Regions from separate parts of the Comamonas sp. HJ-2 genome, predicted to be linked through region 3. Evidence: predicted binding sites of a transcription regulator. Region 3 holds the regulator's gene; each other region holds the start of a gene.
The links. The regulator sigma-54, encoded in region 3, starts transcription at its own class of promoters, with help from an activator protein. The targets are predictions, from matches to a motif close to TGGCANGNAANCTGCTTT.

Region 1 (6,075 bases), on a different contig from region 3:
CGCCACCACCATTCTGTTTCCTGCCGTGCTGCCCTATATGCTGACCGGCGTGCGCCTGGCCGTGGGGACGGCCTGGCTGGTGATCGTGGCCGCCGAGATGCTGACGGGCGGCGTGGGCATAGGTTTCTGGGTCTGGGACGAGTGGAACAACCTCAACGTCAAGAACATCATCATCGCCATCTTCGTGATCGGCATCGTGGGCCTGGTGCTGGAGTGGGCCCTGGTCAAGCTGGCTTCGGCCTTTACGTTTGAAGAGGTCAAGACTTAACCCACCCCTGAGCCGCGCCCTCGGGCGCGTCACCCCCTCAAGGGGGCACCACCGGTGGCCCGGCAAAGCCGGCGCCACGGTGGCCTCGGAAAAAAGCAAGGAGTACCTCATGCATACATCTCTCAGCACCAAGTACATCGAGATCCACGGGGTGGCGCAGACCTTCAAGACCGCCAAGGGACTGTTTCCCGCGCTGCGCGACATCAATCTGAACATTGCCAAGGGCGAGTTCGTCAGTCTCATCGGGCATTCGGGCTGCGGCAAGTCGACGCTGCTCAATCTGATTGCCGGCCTGACCATTCCCACGGGCGGTGCACTGCTGTGCGCCAACAAGGAAATCAAGGGCCCTGGGCCCGAGCGTGCGGTGGTCTTCCAGAACCATTCGCTGCTGCCCTGGCTGAGCTGCTGGGGCAATGTGCACCTGGCCGTGGAGCGTGTCTTCGGCAAGCGCGAAAGCAAGGCACAGCTGGCGCAGCGCACCGATGCGGCGCTGGCCATGGTGGGCCTCAGCCATGCGGCGCAAAAACGCCCCGGCGAAATTTCGGGCGGCATGAAGCAGCGCGTGGGCATTGCGCGTGCCCTGTCCATGGAGCCCCAGGTGCTGCTCATGGACGAGCCCTTCGGCGCTCTCGACGCCCTGACGCGTGCCAAGCTGCAGGACGAGTTGCTGGAGATCGTGGCACGCACCCAGAGCACCGTGGTCATGGTCACGCACGATGTGGATGAGGCCGTACTGCTGTCCGACAAGATCGTGATGATGACCAACGGTCCCGCTGCCACGATTGGCGAGGTGCTGCATGTGGCGCTGCCACGCCCGCGCAGCCGGGTGGAACTGGCCGAGGATGCCCAGTATCAAAGCTATCGCAAGGCGGTGATCGACTTTCTCTACACGCGCCAGGGCCATGTGGAGAAGGCGGCCTGAGCCTTTTTGATTTCAAGCTGCATGGCGCCTTGGGGCGCCATGTTTGTTTTGCACAGCAATAAAGCGGCCATGCACAAAAGCAGTGCATGCCGCGGGATGGAATAGTCTCTGCAGGCTGAGAAAAGCTGGCACAGCAATTGCGTGTTGTTCAGCGTGGCCAAGGTGGGTCACCGGGGGATGGTGCAAGGCTGGACCAGAACCCACAGACAAAGACGTCTACGCGTTCATGCAAGTCATGAAGCGCGCAGACGTCTTTTTTTTTGGCTTTGCAAATGCCCACGGGGACTCAGATGAAAAAATCCAAACTGGTCATGATTGGAAACGGAATGGCAGGCGTGCGTGCGCTGGAAGAGCTGCTGGCCATTGCCCCCGATCTGTACGACATCACGGTCTTCGGCGCCGAGCCGCATCCCAACTACAACCGCATTCTGCTGTCGCCGGTGCTCGCTGGCGAGCAGACGCTCGGCGATATCGTGCTCAACGACTGGTCCTGGTACCAGGACCACCATATCCTGCTGCACGCCGGCTATACCGTGACGGCCGTCGACCGGGCCCGGCGCACGGTGCATGCGGTCAATGCCCAGGGCGAGACCGCCAGCGCCGAGTACGACCGCCTGATCATGGCGACGGGCTCCAGGCCCTTCATCCTGCCCATCCCCGGCAAGGACCTGGAGGGCGTGCTGGCCTACCGCGACATCGCCGATACCGAGGCCATGATCGATGCGGCCAAGACGTTCAAGCATGCAGTGGTGATCGGCGGTGGCCTGCTGGGACTGGAAGCGGCCAACGGCCTCATGAAGCGCGGCATGCAGGTCACCGTGGTGCATGTCGGCGACTGGCTGATGGAGCGCCAACTCGACGATCAGGCGGGCCGCATGCTGCAGAAATCGCTGGCCGAGCGCGGCATGCAGTTCTGCATGCAGGCGCAGACCCAGGAGCTGCTGGGTGACGCAGGCGGCCGCGTGCGTGCCGTGCGTTTCAAGGACGGCAGCGAGATCCCGGCCGAACTGGTCGTGATGGCCGTGGGCATTCGCCCCAGCACCGAACTGGCCGAGTCCATGCACCTGCATGTGAACCGCGGCATCGTGGTCAGCGATACGCTGCAGACCGTGACCGATCCGCGCATCTATGCCGTGGGCGAATGCGCGGCACACCGAGGCATTGCCTACGGACTGGTGGCGCCCTTGTTCGAGCAGGGCAAGGTGCTGGCCAACCATCTGGCCGAGTTCGGCATCGGCCGCTATCTGGGTTCGCTGACCTCGACCAAGCTCAAGGTCACGGGCATCGATCTGTTCTCTGCAGGCGATTTCCAGGGCGGCAGCGATACCGAGGAAATTCTCATGAGCGACCCCTATGCGGGGGTCTACAAAAAGCTGGTCATCAAGGACGACAAGCTGGTCGGTGCCTGCCTGTACGGCGACACGGTGGACGGCAGCTGGTACTTCAAGCTGCTGCGCGAGGGCCGCAGCGTGGCCGATATCCGGGACAAGCTGATGTTTGGCGAATCCAATCTCGGCGACACCGGCCACCAGGGGCAGAGCAAGGCCGCGGCCATGGCCGACGGCGACGAGGTCTGCGGCTGCAACGGCGTGACCAAGGGTGCGATCTGCAAGGCCATCAAGGACAAGGGCCTGTTCACGCTCGACGATGTGCGCAAGCACACCAAGGCCAGTGCCAGCTGCGGCTCCTGCACGGGCCTGGTGGAGCAGATCATCATGTTCACGGCCGGTGGCGACTACTCGGCGGCCCCCAAGACCAAGGCCATGTGCGGCTGCACCGACCACGGGCACCAGGCTGTGCGCGACGCGATCGCTGAGCACAAGCTGCTCAGCACCGATGCGGTGTTCCGCTTCATGGAGTGGCGCACGCCCAATGGCTGTGCCTCCTGCCGTCCGGCCGTCAACTACTATCTTGTAAGCACCTGGCCCAAGGAGGCCAGGGACGACCCGCAAAGCCGCTTCATCAACGAACGCAGCCATGCCAACATCCAGAAAGATGGAACCTACAGCGTGATTCCGCGCATGTGGGGCGGTGAGACCACGGCCTCCGAGCTGCGCCGCATTGCCGATGTGGTGGACAAGTACCAGATCCCCACGGTGAAGGTCACGGGCGGTCAGCGCATCGATCTGCTGGGCGTGAAGAAGGAGGATCTGCAGGCCGTCTGGAACGATATAGGCATGCCTTGCGGCCATGCCTATGCCAAGGCGCTGCGCACGGTCAAGACCTGCGTGGGCAGCGAATGGTGCCGCATGGGCACGCAGGACAGTACCCAGATGGGCAAGGACCTGGAGCGCGCCATGTGGCGCATGTACGCCCCGCACAAGGTGAAGTTCGCCGTCAGCGGCTGCCCGCGCAACTGCGCGGAGTCCGGCATCAAGGATGTGGGAATCATCGGCGTCGATTCGGGCTGGGAGATGTATGTGGGCGGCAACGGTGGCATCAAGACCGAGGTGGCGCATTTCTTCACCAAGCTCAAGACCGCCGAAGAGGTGATGGAGTACACGGGCGCCTTCATGCAGCTGTACCGGCTGGAAGGCTGGTATCTGGAGCGCACGGTGCACTACATCAATCGCGTGGGTCTGGACTATGTCAAGCGCCGCATTCTCGACGATGCCGAGGGCCGCAGGGCGCTGTGGCAGCAGCTGCAGTTTGCACTGGATGGCGAGCCCGATCCCTGGTTCGAAACCGACAAGGCATCCGTGGATACGCGCCAGTTCCAGGCTCTGCCTGCTGATGTGTCAGTTGTTGCCTGAAACCGAGAACCTCTTTCAATTTTTCAGCAATTTACGAACCTGGCGCGGCATAGCCAAGGGACGGCGAGCAAGGGCCTGGGCGGCCCCGCCGCCCCGTAGTGAGGCCGTCGTCCCCCTCCCGCGAAGCGAGAGAGGGGGAAGCCGCAAAGCGGCTCAGGGGGAGCTTAGGAGATGTAAATGAGCGAATGGATTTCTATCTGCACGATGGACGACATCCCCGTGCTGGGAGCACGCCGCGTGGCGCGTGCACAAGGGCTGGATGTGGCCGTGTTTCGCAATGCCGACGATGAGGTGTTTGCGCTGCTGGACCGCTGCCCGCACAAGGGCGGGCCGTTGTCGCAAGGCATTGTGTTCGGGCGCAGCGTGGCCTGCCCGCTGCACAACTGGACGATTGCACTCAGCACCGGCGAGGCGGCGGCGCCCGATGAGGGCTGCACGCCTTATTTCAGCGTGCGCGTGGAGAACGGCGAGGTGCAGCTGCGCGCCGACGAACTGGCCAGCCGCGCCCTGGAGCAGACCCGCCCGCATGCCGGTCCCGCACATTGCGCAGCCAGGTCCGGCTGTGCTGCGGCCTAGCGTCTTGATTGATATGAGTTGAGTAGCAGCATGCGCTTGATAGCCGGGCGCTGCGGCGCAATTTCACTGAAAGTCTGCCATGCATGAGACCCGATCCACCTGTCCCTATTGCGGTGTCGACTGCGGACTCGCCTTCGGCGGTCCGCGTAGGAGTGAATCTGAACGCCGCCGCCTCTCTCTGGTGACGCCATGAAAGAAACCAAGTCCACCTGTCCCTATTGCGGTGTCGGCTGCGGCGTGATCATCGAGTCCGATGGCCTGCAGATTACCGGCGTGCGCGGCGATCCCGAGCATCCTGCCAACTTCGGGCGCCTGTGCACCAAGGGCAGCACGCTGCATCTGACGGCAGCTCCTGCCTATGCTCAGCAGGGCCGTTTGCTGCAGCCCATGCGCAGGCTGGAGCGGACATCTGCGCCGCAGGCCGCGAGCTGGGATCAGGCCCTGGATGAACTGGCGGCGCGTATCGCCGGCATTCGCGCCGAACATGGGCCAGATGCACTGGGTTTCTATCTCAGTGGCCAGCTGCTGACCGAGGACTACTACGTCTTCAACAAACTGGTCAAAGGCCTGCTGGGCACCAACAATCTTGACACCAATTCGCGCCTGTGCATGAGCAGCGCCGTGGCCGGCTACAAGGCCACATTGGGCGATGATGCACCGCCGGCCTGCTATGAGGACATAGATCTGGCCGGCTGCCTGTTCATCACGGGCAGCAATATGGCCTGGGCGCATCCCATTCTGTTCCGGCGTGTGGAGGAGGCCAGGGCGCGCAATCCGCAGCTCAGGATCATCGTGGCCGATCCGCGCCGTACCGAGACCGCCGAGCTGGCCGATCTTTATCTGCCGTTGCAGCCGGGCAGCGATGTGATGCTGTTTCACGGTCTGCTGCACATCATGTTGTGGGAGGGCTGGACGGACAGCGCCTTCATCGCGCAGCACACCAGCGGCTTTGCACAGCTCAAGGAACTGGTGCGTGAAGCCACGCCCGAGAAGGTCGCTGCCATCTGCGGCCTGCCCGTGGCGGACCTGTACCGGGCGGCGCGCTGGATGGCGCTGGGCGGTGCCGAGGAGCCGACGGACGTGCGTCGTCCCACGCTCAGTCTGTACTGCCAGGGTCTGAACCAAAGCCGCAGCGGCACGGCGAACAACGCCGCGCTGATCAATCTGCATCTGGCAACGGGTCAGATCGGCAGGTCTGGCGCCGGGCCCCTGTCGCTGACGGGTCAGCCCAATGCCATGGGAGGACGCGAGGTGGGCGGACTGTCCAATCTGCTCAGCGCGCATCGTGATCTTTCCAACGCCGCGCACAGGGCCGAAGTGGCGCGGCTATGGGGTGTGGAGTCGATTCCGAAGCAGCCCGGAAAGTCCGCGCTGGAGATGTTCGAGGCCGCTGCCGACGGCCAGATCAAGGCCTTGTGGATTGCCTGCACCAATCCCGCGCAGAGCATGCCCGAACAGGCTATGGTGCGCAGGGCGCTGGAGCGTGCCGAGCTGGTGGTGGTGCAGGAGGCTTTTGCCGCAACCGAGACCACGGCCTATGCCGACTGGTTGCTGCC
Region 2 (6,075 bases), on a different contig from region 3:
CCGCCGGGCTGCCGGCGTCGGCGCGCAGATACAGTGCCTCGGCACCCAGCTCGCGCACCAGGGCCGCGCTCTCCTGACCCTGCTCCTCGTTGAGGTCGGCCAGCACCACCCGCGCGCCTTCCCTGGCCCATGTCAGCGCCACACAACGGCCTATGCCGGATGCAGCCCCCGTCACCAATGCAACCTTGTCCTTGAGCATCGAAACCTCGCATTCTTGAATCGGCAGACCATTGTGCCGACCTCGCCCGCGGTAGTCCTGACCTGCGTCAAGCCGGGCTCGCTCTCTCAAACGCCTAAGTGCTGACATCATTAGTCGCTACCATCTGCACTAACCCCTCACCCGTCAGATCGATTCGCGCATGCCCGCCTTTACCTTTGAAGCCCTGGATGCCCAGGGCCAGACCCGCAAGGGCACCCTGGAAGCCGACAACGCCCGTGCCGCGCGCAGCCAGCTGCGCAGCCAGGCCCTGGTGCCGCTGCAGGTCGAGCCCGTCGCCGCAGGCAAGGGCCAGGGCCGCACCGGCGCTTCCGGATGGTTCACGCGCCCGGTCTTCAACTCCACCAGCCTCGCGGTATGGACGCGCCAGCTCTCGGGACTGGTCAGCTCGGGCCTGCCCATAGAACGCGCGCTGGCCGCGCTGGCCGAGGAAGCCGAGGACGAGCGCCAGCATCATCTGATCGCGGCGCTGAGGGCCGAGGTCAATGCCGGCTCCAGCTTTGCCAGGGCACTGGAGCAGCACCCACGCGAGTTTTCCGATATTTTTTGCGCCGTGATCGGTGCCGGCGAATCCAGCGGCAGCCTGGGCCCGGTGCTGGAGAACCTGGCCGACGACCTGGAGGCGCGCCAGGCCTTGCAGTCCAAGCTCATCGGCGCCTCGCTTTATCCGGCCATCGTGACGCTGGTGGCCATCGTCATCGTGATCTTTCTGGTCAGCTATGTGGTGCCGCAGGTAGCCGGCGTTTTTGCCGGCACCAAGCGGGCGCTGCCGTTTCTCACCGTGGTCATGCTCGGCATCAGCGACTTTGTGCGCCACTACGGCTGGTTCATGCTGGCCGTGGTGCTGCTGGCTGCCGTGGGCCTTCGGCTGGCGCTCAGGAACGAGGCCTTGCGCGAGCGCTTCGATGCCCAGTGGCTGCGTCTGCCGCTCATAGGCCGGCTCTCGCGCAGCTATAACGCGGCGCGCTTTGCCGGCACGCTGGCCATGCTGGCCGGAGCGGGCGTACCCATTCTCAAGGCCCTGCAGGCCGCCGCCGAGACGCTGAACAACCGCGCGCTGCGCGCCGATGCCATGGATGCGCTGGTGCTGGTGCGCGAAGGCGCGCCGCTGGCCTCGGCCCTGGCGCAGAAGAAGCGCTTTCCGGGCCTGGTTGCCATGTTCGCGCGGCTGGGCGAGCAGACGGGCCAGCTGCCGCTGATGCTGCAGCGTGCCGCCACCCAGCTGTCCACCGAGGTCCAGCGCCGTGCCATGCACCTGGCCACGATTCTGGAGCCCCTGCTCATCGTCGTCATGGGACTGGTGGTCATGCTCATCGTTCTGGCCGTGCTCATGCCCATCATCCAGCTCAACCAGTTTGTCAAATAGGCCGGCCGCGCCCGCAACGGTGCGGAAGCGCCCACTCCAGCTTGGCGCAATTCTTGCTTTCTTTTAGTGCATTGCGGGTTTTTTCCGCAATTTCGCACCAATAAATAGCAAATTTCAGCTGGAGCGTTTTCATGCAAGCACTAAAACAGGGCGCGGATGCCCTGTTCATTCTGATGGGCGCCGTCATGGTCCTGGCCATGCACGCCGGTTTCGCGTTTCTTGAACTGGGCACCGTGCGCCGCAAGAACCAGGTCAATGCCCTGGTCAAGATCCTGGTCGACTTCTCGGTCTCCACCGTGGTCTATTTCGCGCTCGGCTATGGCGTGGCCTACGGCACGCACTTTTTCGTGGGCGCCGAGCAGCTGGCGGCACTCAACGGCTACGGCCTGGTCAAGTTCTTCTTTCTGCTGACCTTCGCCGCTGCCATTCCCGCCATCATCTCGGGCGGCATTGCCGAACGCGCCAAGTTCTGGCCTCAGCTGATCGCCACGGCCATGATCGTGGGCCTGATCTACCCCTTCTTCGAGGGCATTGCCTGGAACCAGCATTTCGGCGTTCAGGCCTGGATCAAGGCGCTGACCGGCGCCGAATTCCATGACTTTGCCGGCAGCGTGGTGGTCCACGCCGTGGGAGGCTGGATCGCCCTGGGAGCCGTGCTGCTGCTGGGCCCACGCCGCAATCGCTACCGCCAGGGCGGAGCGATTGCCGCCACACCGCCCTCCAGCATTCCCTTCCTGGCGCTGGGCGCCTGGATTCTGATCGTGGGCTGGTTCGGCTTCAATGTGATGAGTGCCCAGAGTCTGGACAAGATCTCGGGTCTGGTCGCCGTGAACTCGCTGATGGCCATGGTGGGCGGCACGCTGACTGCCCTGGCAGTGGGCAAAAACGACCCGGGTTTTGTGCATAACGGCCCGCTGGCCGGCCTGGTTGCCGTCTGCGCGGGCTCGGATCTGATGCACCCCCTGGGGGCGCTGGTCGTGGGGGCTGCCGCCGGCGCCATCTTTGTCTTCATGTTCACGCTGACGCAGAACAAATGGAAGATCGACGATGTGCTGGGCGTGTGGCCGCTGCACGGTCTGTGCGGCGCCTGGGGCGGCATTGCGGCCGGCATCTTCGGCACGCAGGCACTGGGCGGGCTTGGCGGCGTGCATCCGCTGGCCCAGCTTATAGGCACGCTGATGGGCGTGGCATGGGCCGCGCTGGGTGGCCTGCTGGTCTACGGCCTGCTCAAGAAGACCATGGGCCTGCGTCTGAGCCAGGAGCAGGAATTCGACGGCGCCGATCTGTCCATCCACCACATCAGTGCCACGCCAGAGCGCGAAGCCAACTGGTGAGGCAGCCACGGCCTGCGTATCATCGGAGCTTGTCTGCACATCCGCTCAAAGCCGTACCGCCATGGCCATGACCCTGAACGACAAGCTCGTCGTTGCCATCTCCTCGCGAGCCCTGTTCGATTTCGAGGAGGAAAACCGCCTCTTCGAGGACAGCGACCCGGCGAGCTATCTGCGCCTGCAGCGCGAGCGGCTCAACGTGCCTGCCGCACCGGGCGTTGCCTTCTCGCTGGTCAAGAAGCTGCTGGCCTTCAACACCGAGGGACAGCAGCATGTGGAGGTGGTGCTGCTCTCGCGCAACGACCCCGTCAGCGGCATGCGCGTCTTCCGCTCGGCCAAGGCCCACGGCCTGCATTCCATACAGCGCGGCGTGTTCACCCAGGGGCGTGACCCTTTCGGTTATCTGCGCCCGCTGGGAGCCCAGCTGTTTCTGTCGGCAAACGCCGATGACGTGACCCAGGCACTGCAGCTGGGCTACCCGGCCGCCCATGTGTTCACCGACTCCATGCGCGCCAGCAGCAGCCATCCGCGCGAAGTGCGCATCGCTTTCGACGGCGATGCCGTGCTGTTTTCCGACGAGGCCGAGCGCATCTTCCAGGCCCAGGGCCTGGAGGCTTTCCAGCAGCATGAGCTGGAGAAAGCCGCCCAGCCGCTGCCCGAAGGCCCGTTCAAGCCCCTGCTGGCCGCCCTGCACCGCCTGCAGCAGGCCGATGTGGCCGGCATGCGCGTGCGCACGGCCCTGGTCACGGCGCGCAGCGCCCCGGCCCATGAGCGCGCGCTCAATACGCTGATGGACTGGAAGATCGATGTCGATGAAGCCATGTTCCTCGGCGGATTGGCCAAGGGCGGGTTTCTGCGCGAGTTCGAGCCCGACTTCTTCTTCGACGACCAGACCGGCCATGTGCGCAATGCGGCCGGACATGTTCCCTCGGGCCATGTGCGCAGCGGCATTGCCCATGACAAGACGGCGCTGCCTACGTAAAGCTTGGCAAAGTCCGGCAAGCGAATGCAAAACTTTGAAAGTGCGGCGGGACGGTGCTTGAGAATGCCGTCATGGCCCTCATCTGTACCGCTATGTCAAAAGCCAAGAACCACCCCTTCGTCGCGCGCAGCAGCTCGGTCATGAAGACCGCCATGGGCGTGCTGCTGACCAGCGCCGTGCTGCTGCTGCCCACGGTGCGCGCCGAGGAAACCGCCGGCGACAGGATGGCGGAAAGACAGGGAACCCAGCTCTCCAAGGGCGAGATCAAGGCCCAGCAGCAATTCAAGATGCTGGACTTCAATCAGGATGGCAAACTCAGCCGCAAGGAAGTGGCCATCATCCCCAAGCTGGCCGCCGCCTTTGACGAAACCGACACCAACAAGGACGGCTTCGTCACCTATGAGGAAGTGCGCGCCTTTGCCGTCAAATACCGGGCAGCACGTGAAAAGGCCAAGGCCGCGGAAGCCGTGGCTGCTGCGCCGGCCAAGGACGATGCTCACAAATCAGAAGCTGATAGCGCAGGCCCTGAAAGCAAATAATCTATAAAAATAGCTGAAGCGCTTGAATATCAAGCGCAATCAGCTCTCAAAACAAAAGCAATCGCTTACTTGGCGTTGCCGCTGCGCTTTATCCGGGGCTCGGAATAAGTCAGCGGTTCATTGCGCGCCGTCTGCTTGCTCTGCAGCAGATCTTCCGACTTGCTGGTTTCCTGCGCCTGCTCCACCGCCTGGGCGCTGGCGCGCCACATGGACTGGATGAACTCGATCAGCTGCTTGGAGATCGGCTCCTTGGGCGGCTCCTCGACCTCCTCCTTTTGCTTGATCTCCTCGGCCAGCGTCCAGTCGCGGTTCTCGGTATCGGGAGCCGAGGGCTTCTCGGGCTCGCGCACCGTGCGGCCCTCGCCGATCTTGTCCACCGACTCCGTGGCATTCACCGCATTCACGGGGCGCACCGGCGCGGCGCCAGAGGCGCCTGTGGAATACAAATCCGCACCCTGGGTACGCCAGGGCGTCTGTGTCCGGTCTAGAGGTGGAATTTGCATGGCTTGGCCCTCGGCAGTAAAAAGGTGCAGGCGGAAAATCAGCTATCTCGCCCTGTTATCGGCCACGCTTGAGAAAACTGTAGGATTGTTTTCAATCCTATTTTGATAGCTATTAGCCTATGTATATCAAGCGCCACTGCGCAATTTGATACAAAAAAGGGCCTCGCGATTATGCAAGGCCCTTGAAATAGTCGCGCTGCGCAGCTTACAGAAAGCGCTCCAGCAGCTTGCGCGAATGCCGGTCCAGCTTGCTGCTGTCGGGAATCCGATATTGCACGCCATCCTGGCCCGTGATCTGCAGTCGGGTGCGCCCGGCCAGCTTGCGAATGTCTTCCTCGGCCTTGAGCACCATCTGCGTCAGGCCGCGATCCGTCTGCAGCTCCCAGGTGCTGGGGGTGGAAAAACTCGAGACCTTGAGGATGCGCTCTATGGTCGGCACGAACTCCCGCACTGCCAGGTCCTGCTCGATCAGCTGACGATGCTCGGGCTGCAGGTCGGCCATGCGGGCCACCCACAGCGCTTCCTTGCCATCGGCGGCGATCAGCGACAGCCCTTCGGCAGGCGCGGCAATCGGAAATGCACGCACGGGAACGACGGCTTCGTAGACCAGGCCGTTACCCAGGGTCAGCACCAGACGGCCATGGGCGTTGCGCTCCAGCTGCATGCCGCTCAGATTGGATTGGGGAGCTTCGATCATTGTGTTTCCTTGGTCTGCAGCTTGAGGCCGGCCGCTTGCGCATCCTCTTCGGCACGGCGTGCCTGGGCGTCGTACAGGCGGAAGTAATGGCCCTTGAGATCCATCAGCTCGTAGTGCGGGCCGACTTCGACGATCTCGCCACGATCCATGACCACCAGACGGTCGGCCTTGCGCAAGGTGGACAGGCGGTGGGCAATGGCGATCGTGGTGCGCCCCTGGACCAGATTGTCCAGCGCCTTCTGGATTTCCTTTTCGGTCTCGGTATCCACGGCCGAGGTGGCTTCGTCGAGGATCAGGATGCGCGGATCGATCAGCAGCGCACGCGCGATGGAAATGCGCTGGCGCTCGCCACCGGACAGGCCCTGTCCGCGCTCGCCGACCAGGGAGTCATAGCCGTGGGGCAGGCGCAGGATGAACTCGTGGGCATGGGCGGCACGCGC
Region 3 (6,075 bases):
GTGCGCCGCGTGCCCGTGGCCTTCAATGCCTCTTTCGTGCCTCAGCAAAAGCTGTACTACGCTCTGGAGGGCATGAACCTGCTGCCCCAGCTGCACGCCAAGGTGTTCCGCACCATCCACGTGGATCGCAATCTGCTCAAGACCGACGACGCCATCTTTGACTGGGTCGGCAAGCAGGGCGTGGATCTGGCCAAGTTCAAGGAGGTCTACAACTCCTTCACCGTGGCCAATCAGGCGCGCAAGGCCGCTCAGCTGCAAAACGAATATGACGTGGAAGGCGTGCCCGCCATGGGTGTGGCCGGCCGCTACTACACGGACGGCACCAAGGCCGGCAATATGGACAATGTGCTGCGCGTGGTCAATGCGCTGGTCGCCTCCAGTCGCAAGGCCTGAGATCAGCCAGCAGACGTCAGTGACGTTTGACGCCCAACAAGCCCGCCGCCGTGCGGGCTTTTTTGTGGGTGTTTTTTACGCAAGTTGCAAAAAGGGAATGACTACAATGGATGCAAGAAACGTGCCTTCCATGAAAAAAACACTCCTACCTCTTGCGCTGGCCTGCGCCCTGGCAGCAGCGACCGGCATTGTCCATGCCGAAAAAGCCGACAGCGCCAAGCCCATGAATATCGAGGCGGATGCGTTGCGTCATGACGAGCTGCAGCAGACCAGTGTCTTTACTGGCAATGTGGTGATGACCAAGGGCTCCATCGTGCTGCGCGGTGCTCAGCTCGATGTGCGGCAGGACGCCGAGGGCTATCAGTACGGTGTGATCAAGGCCGAGGCCGGCAAGCGAGCGTTCTTCCGTCAGAAGCGCGATACCGTGGCCGGTCAGCCCGAGGAGTTCATCGAGGGCGAAGGCGAAGTCATCGAGTACGACGGCAAGGCCGATATCGTCAAGTTCATCCGTCGTGGCGAGATGCGCCGCTACCGTGGCGGTCAGCTCAGCGATCAGGTCACGGGCTCCATCATCGTCTACAACAACATCACCGACGTCTATACCGTCGATGGCCAGAAGACCAGCGGCGGCCTGCCGAGCTCCTCCGTGGGACAGGGTGGCCGTGTGCGCGCCATCATGGCGCCCAAGGACGGCACGCCGGGAGCACAGCCCAAGCCTGCAACACCTGCCACGCAGCTGCGCCAGAGCATGACGCTGGGCGGTGAGAAAGCCGACGAGAAGAAATGAGCGAGCCGACTTTCTCCAGCAGCCGCAGCGGCGAGTCCGACAGCCGCCTGGAGGCCAAGCATCTGGCCAAGTCCTACGGCAGCCGCAAGGTGGTCAAGGATGTGTCCCTGTCCGTGCAAAAAGGCGAGGTGGTCGGTTTGCTCGGCCCCAACGGTGCAGGCAAGACCACATCGTTCTACATGATCGTGGGCCTGGTGCGCAGCGACGGCGGCGAGATCTTCATCGACGGCCAGCCGGTGGGCGGCATGCCGATTCACCAGCGTTCGCGCCTGGGCCTGTCCTATCTGCCTCAGGAAGCCTCCATCTTTCGCAAGCTCAGCGTGGAAGACAATGTGCGCGCCGTGCTGGAGCTGCAAAAGGACGAGCAGGGCAAGACGCTGACGCGCGACGAGATCGAAAAGCGCCTCACGGGCCTGCTGCAGGAGCTGCGCGTGGAGCATCTGCGCCAGTCGCCGGCGCTGGCGCTGTCCGGCGGTGAGCGCCGTCGCGTGGAAATTGCCCGCGCCCTGGCCACGCAACCGCGCTTCATTCTGCTTGACGAGCCGTTTGCCGGCATCGACCCGATCGCGGTGATCGAGATCCAGCGCATCATCGGCTTCCTCAAGGAGCGCGGCATCGGCGTGCTGATCACCGACCACAATGTGCGCGAGACGCTCGGCATCTGCGACCACGCCTTCATCATCAGCGACGGCCATGTGCTGGCCGAAGGCACGCCCGAGGAGATCGTGGAGAACGCCGATGTGCGCCGCGTCTATCTGGGCGAACATTTCAGAATGTGATGACCCCCACGCTCCCTCACTTTGTGTGGTCGCTGTCCCCGGAAGGGGCCCTGACCGGCTGCGCCGGGGTTTGCCCTGGGGCGGCCCGGCGGCAAGTCCATAGCACTGCGCGCGTTTGCGATGATTGTCTGGGAGCCGCGCCTCGATGAAGCCAGGTCTCTCGCTACGCGTTTCGCAGCATTTATCGCTTACGCCGCAGCTGCAGCAATCCATTCAGCTGCTGCAGCTCTCCACCCTGGAGCTGGCGCAGGAAGTCGAGCAGATGCTGGTCGACAACCCTTTTCTGGAACGTGCGGGCGATGAGGCAGAAACTGCGGGGGATGCTCCTGTAGATGTAGCTGCTAGCGCCAGTGAATACAGCACTTCAGATGGTATTCATGCTGAAAGAGATGCATCGCAAGCGCAACAAGCTACTGAAACGGTAGCGGAGACATCAAACCCCGAAACCCCGGAAACGCTGAACTGGGAGGCCGACGGCATGGACGGCCAGGACGGGGAATGGGGCGGCGAATCCAGCAGCGAGTGGGATACGCCCTCGGCCAGCAGCTCCACGCGCAACCGCGACGGCGATGACGAAACCGATGCCATCGATCTGGCGCGCGAGCACCAGAGCCTGACCGACTTTCTGCACCGTCAGGCGCTGAGCCTGCATCTTGGTGCGGCGGACATGGCTGCACTGCGCTTTCTCATCGAGTCGCTCAGCGACGACGGCTATCTCGAGGATTCCCTGCAGGAGTTGGCGCAGAGCCTGGCTGGCGACGACTTGGAGGAGCGCGAGGAGCTGGAGCAGCACTTTGCCATTGCGCTGAAGCTGCTGCAAAGCCTGGAGCCCGTGGGTGTGGGCGCGCGCGATCTGGCCGAGTGCCTGCAGCTGCAGCTGCGCGATCTGATCCGCACGGCCGAGGACGAGGGCACGACCGAGGCGCATATGAGCCGGCTGCTGCTGGCGCAGGCCATCTGTGCCCAGCCCATGGACCTGCTGGCGCGGCGCGATCTGCGCAAGCTCACCAGCCTGTGCGGTGCGCGAGAGGAGCAACTGCGCGAAGCCATGGCCCTGATCGCCAGGCTGGAGCCGCGTCCGGGGCGCCGCTTTGTCGACGTGGAACGCCATATCGTGGTGCCCGATGTCATCGTGCGCCCGGTGCGGTCCGGCTCGGGCCGGGTGGACTTCTCCGTGCAGCTCAACCCCGAGGTCATGCCGCGTCTGCGCGTGCACGACATCTATGCCAGCGTGCTGCGCCGCCACAAGAACAGCGACGGCCATGCGGCGCTGCAGCAGCAACTGCAGGAGGCGCGCTGGTTCATCAAGAACATCCAGCAGCGCTTCGACACCATCTTGCGTGTTTCCGAAGCCATCGTGGAGCGGCAGAAGAACTTCTTTGTGCATGGCGAGCTGGCCATGCGCCCGCTGGTGCTGCGCGATATCGCCGACACCCTGGGCCTGCACGAGTCCACCATCAGCCGCGTGACCACGGCCAAGTACATGGCCACGCCCCAGGGTACCTTCGAGCTCAAGTATTTCTTCGGTTCGGGCCTGGGCACGGAAACCGGCGGCAGTGCTTCCAGCACGGCCGTGCGTGCGCTGATCAAGCAGTTTGTCGATGCCGAAGATGCCAGAAAGCCGCTGTCGGACGCCAAGCTGGCCGATATGCTCAAGGAGCAGGGCATCGAGTGCGCGCGCCGCACCGTCGCCAAATACCGCGAGCAGCTCAAGATACCGACGACCACGCTGCGCAAGGCGCTGTAGGGCACCGCAGAAACAAGAAAGCCGCTGATGCATCGCACAGCGGCTTTCTTGTTCTGTATTTAGGGCGGGAGCCTTGATAAGGCATTCCTCAAGCAAGGGGCAGCGAGCAAGAGCCGCCCTTGCGGCGATGCTGCCGTCCCCCTTGGGGGCGCCCGGCCAGGGGAAGGCGCGTAGCGCCTCAGGGGGTTATCAAGAAACCAACCACCAGATAAACCAGACCAGCACGCCGATCATCAGGCCGAACTTGAGGATCTTGTAGAAGGTCGGATTCCAGTCGCGGAAGGCACGGCGGTACTTGCCCGCATAGAACGAGATCTTGAACAGCTTGCTGATCATGCCGCGCGGATCGCCCTCGTTGTTGGGCGAGCTGGCGGCGGCCACCACGTTCTTGCCCAGCCAGTGATTGAGCCACTGGGCAAAGCCATTGGTCATGGGGCGCTCCACATCGCAGAACAGCACGATGCGATTGCCTTCCGAGCGGTTCTCGGCCCAGTGCATAAAGGTCTCGTCGAAGATCACGCCTTCGCCTTCGCGCCAGCTATAGGGCTGGCCGTCGACCTCGATCATGCAGCGGTCGTCGTTGGGCGCCAGCACGGCCAGGTGATAGCGCAGCGAGCCCGCATAGGGGTCGCGGTGCAGATTGAGCTTGGCGCCGGGCGGCAGCTCGGCAAACATGGCGGCCTTGACGCTGGGAATCGATTTCACCAGGGCCGTGGTCTTGGGGCACAACTCCATGGCCGAAGGGTGGGCGTCGCCGTACCACTTGAGGTAGAAGCGCTTCCAGCCGGTCTTGAAGAAGGAGTTGAAGCCTGCGTCGTCGTTGTTGGCTGCGGCCTTGATCTGCATGTTCTTTTGCAGATTGACGGCTTCCTCGCGGATCTCGCGCCAGTTGGCCTGCAGCGGCGCCAGCTCGGGGAAGGTGCTGGTGGGCAGATAGGGCGTGCGCGGCACCTTGCTGAACATCAGCATGAAGACGTTGAACGGCGCTGTGAACGTGGAGTGGTCAAACAATTGCTTGACCACCTTGTGGCGCACCTTGCCGCGCAGATGCATGTACAGCCCGCAGCCAAAGAAGAGCAGCACCAGTGCCAGAACGATAATTTTTGCCATAAGGACCAATTTTACCGGGGGCACCCCGGCGGCCACCATGGGGGCAGGTCAAACAGAACCGGGGTAGGGGAATATCAAAAGCAATAGCTGCCGGCGCTTGACGGCCAAGCGCAGCAGCCGGTCGGGATCAGATACTCAAGGCAGGGCCAGCACGGCGCAGTTGCAAAGGTCGGCGCTCTCGAAGGCTGTTCTGTCGCCGGCTTTGAGGCCCGGTACGGGGAACAGGCGCACCGTCAGCGGCTTGTTGAGGCGAAACGCCATGGTGCCTGTATCGCGCATGACGGCGGCGATCTGCTCGGCGCTGCTGTCGCCCGGCACCGGCACGGTATCGAGGCCGATGCCGCAGACGCTGCTGTAGGTCAGCAGGGCGCGGATATCGAACTCGTCATTCAGACTGGCCTGGGCCAGGCCTTGGTCCTCGGTCACGGCCAGCATCAGGCCGCTGAAACCGATCTGTGTCACGCCGTTGACCGATTTGAAGACGCGGGTCAGCAGGGCCGAGGCTTCCACCGTGCCGCTGGCGCCGAAACAGGGCACGCCCAGCAGTTGGTAGACATCGACCATGGAGGCGCAGGATTTGGACGGCGCGGCCGAGGTGTCCATGCCCGCGATATGCCAGCCCTCGGCCAGTTTCACGCCGTCGGCACAGCGCTGGATGGCAGTGGCATGCTCGTTCAGGGCCTGGCTCAGGCGCTCGAATGCGAGCCTGAACCACGCCGCGTGATCGAGCTGCAGGCGCTGCTGCTGCAGCTTCTGCAGTTCCGCCACCATGAGGTCTGGCGTTTCCAGACCCAGCACCAGGGCGCCGTGGTGCTGGCCGCGGTGGTAGCTGGCCGGGAAATAGGGAATGCCGGGCGCGCAGTTGAAGTTGACCGTGAAGTTGAAATTGCCTTCGCCGCGCGGCGTGGTGCACGCGATCTGCTGAATTGCCTGCACGCTGCTGGCCAGCAAGCCGGTCTGCAGAAAGCCATGTTCATCCAGATCGATATTCACGCAGGCGTTGCACAGGTCGCCATAGGCGGCAATCAGCTGCGGCAGCAGGGCCACTTCCTGCGCATTGCGCGCCTCGCCCACGGCAAAGCGGATGCGGCGTTTGCCGGTGTTGATGGCCTTGAGCGTTTCGGCAATGCGCTGCAGGCCGGCAAGGGCGCTGTCTATGCCGCTGACGTCCAGGTATTCTCCGTACGGGTTACTCACAATGCGGATGGACTGCACCTGATAGCCCTGGGCCTCGATGGCATCGGCCACGGCATCGCATT

Region 1: a site for sigma-54 is predicted at 1,317-1,334, ahead of nirB (nitrite reductase large subunit NirB). Genes of this name have one in related genera too.
Region 2: a site for sigma-54 is predicted at 1,626-1,643, ahead of ACWGXF_RS02985 (ammonium transporter). Genes of this name have one in related genera too.

Annotation. Positions count from the first base shown of each region.
Region 1 covers NZ_JBSIFD010000002.1:347,458-353,532, reverse strand. Annotated here, with positions in the region: gene ntrB (nitrate ABC transporter permease) at 1-268, shown strand, start outside; gene ACWGXF_RS03130 (ABC transporter ATP-binding protein) at 378-1,190, shown strand; gene nirB (nitrite reductase large subunit NirB) at 1,481-3,943, shown strand; gene nirD (nitrite reductase small subunit NirD) at 4,121-4,519, shown strand; gene ACWGXF_RS03115 (hypothetical protein) at 4,599-4,712, shown strand; gene ACWGXF_RS03110 (nitrate reductase) at 4,709-6,075, shown strand, end outside.
Region 2 covers NZ_JBSIFD010000002.1:313,465-319,539, forward strand. Annotated here, with positions in the region: gene ACWGXF_RS02975 (SDR family NAD(P)-dependent oxidoreductase) at 1-199, opposite strand, end outside; gene gspF (type II secretion system inner membrane protein GspF) at 360-1,583, shown strand; gene ACWGXF_RS02985 (ammonium transporter) at 1,715-2,917, shown strand; gene ACWGXF_RS02990 (5'-nucleotidase) at 2,979-3,896, shown strand; gene ACWGXF_RS02995 (EF-hand domain-containing protein) at 3,968-4,435, shown strand; gene ACWGXF_RS03000 (hypothetical protein) at 4,501-4,938, opposite strand; gene ACWGXF_RS03005 (cyanophycin metabolism-associated DUF1854 family protein) at 5,144-5,635, opposite strand; gene ACWGXF_RS03010 (cyanophycin metabolism-associated ABC transporter) at 5,632-6,075, opposite strand, start outside.
Region 3 covers NZ_JBSIFD010000022.1:12,280-18,354, forward strand. Annotated here, with positions in the region: gene ACWGXF_RS17770 (thiol:disulfide interchange protein DsbA/DsbL) at 1-393, shown strand, start outside; gene lptA (lipopolysaccharide transport periplasmic protein LptA) at 524-1,180, shown strand; gene lptB (LPS export ABC transporter ATP-binding protein) at 1,177-1,959, shown strand; gene ACWGXF_RS17785 (RNA polymerase factor sigma-54) at 2,105-3,706, shown strand; gene ACWGXF_RS17790 (aspartyl/asparaginyl beta-hydroxylase domain-containing protein) at 3,896-4,816, opposite strand; gene ACWGXF_RS17795 (DUF711 family protein) at 4,952-6,075, opposite strand, start outside.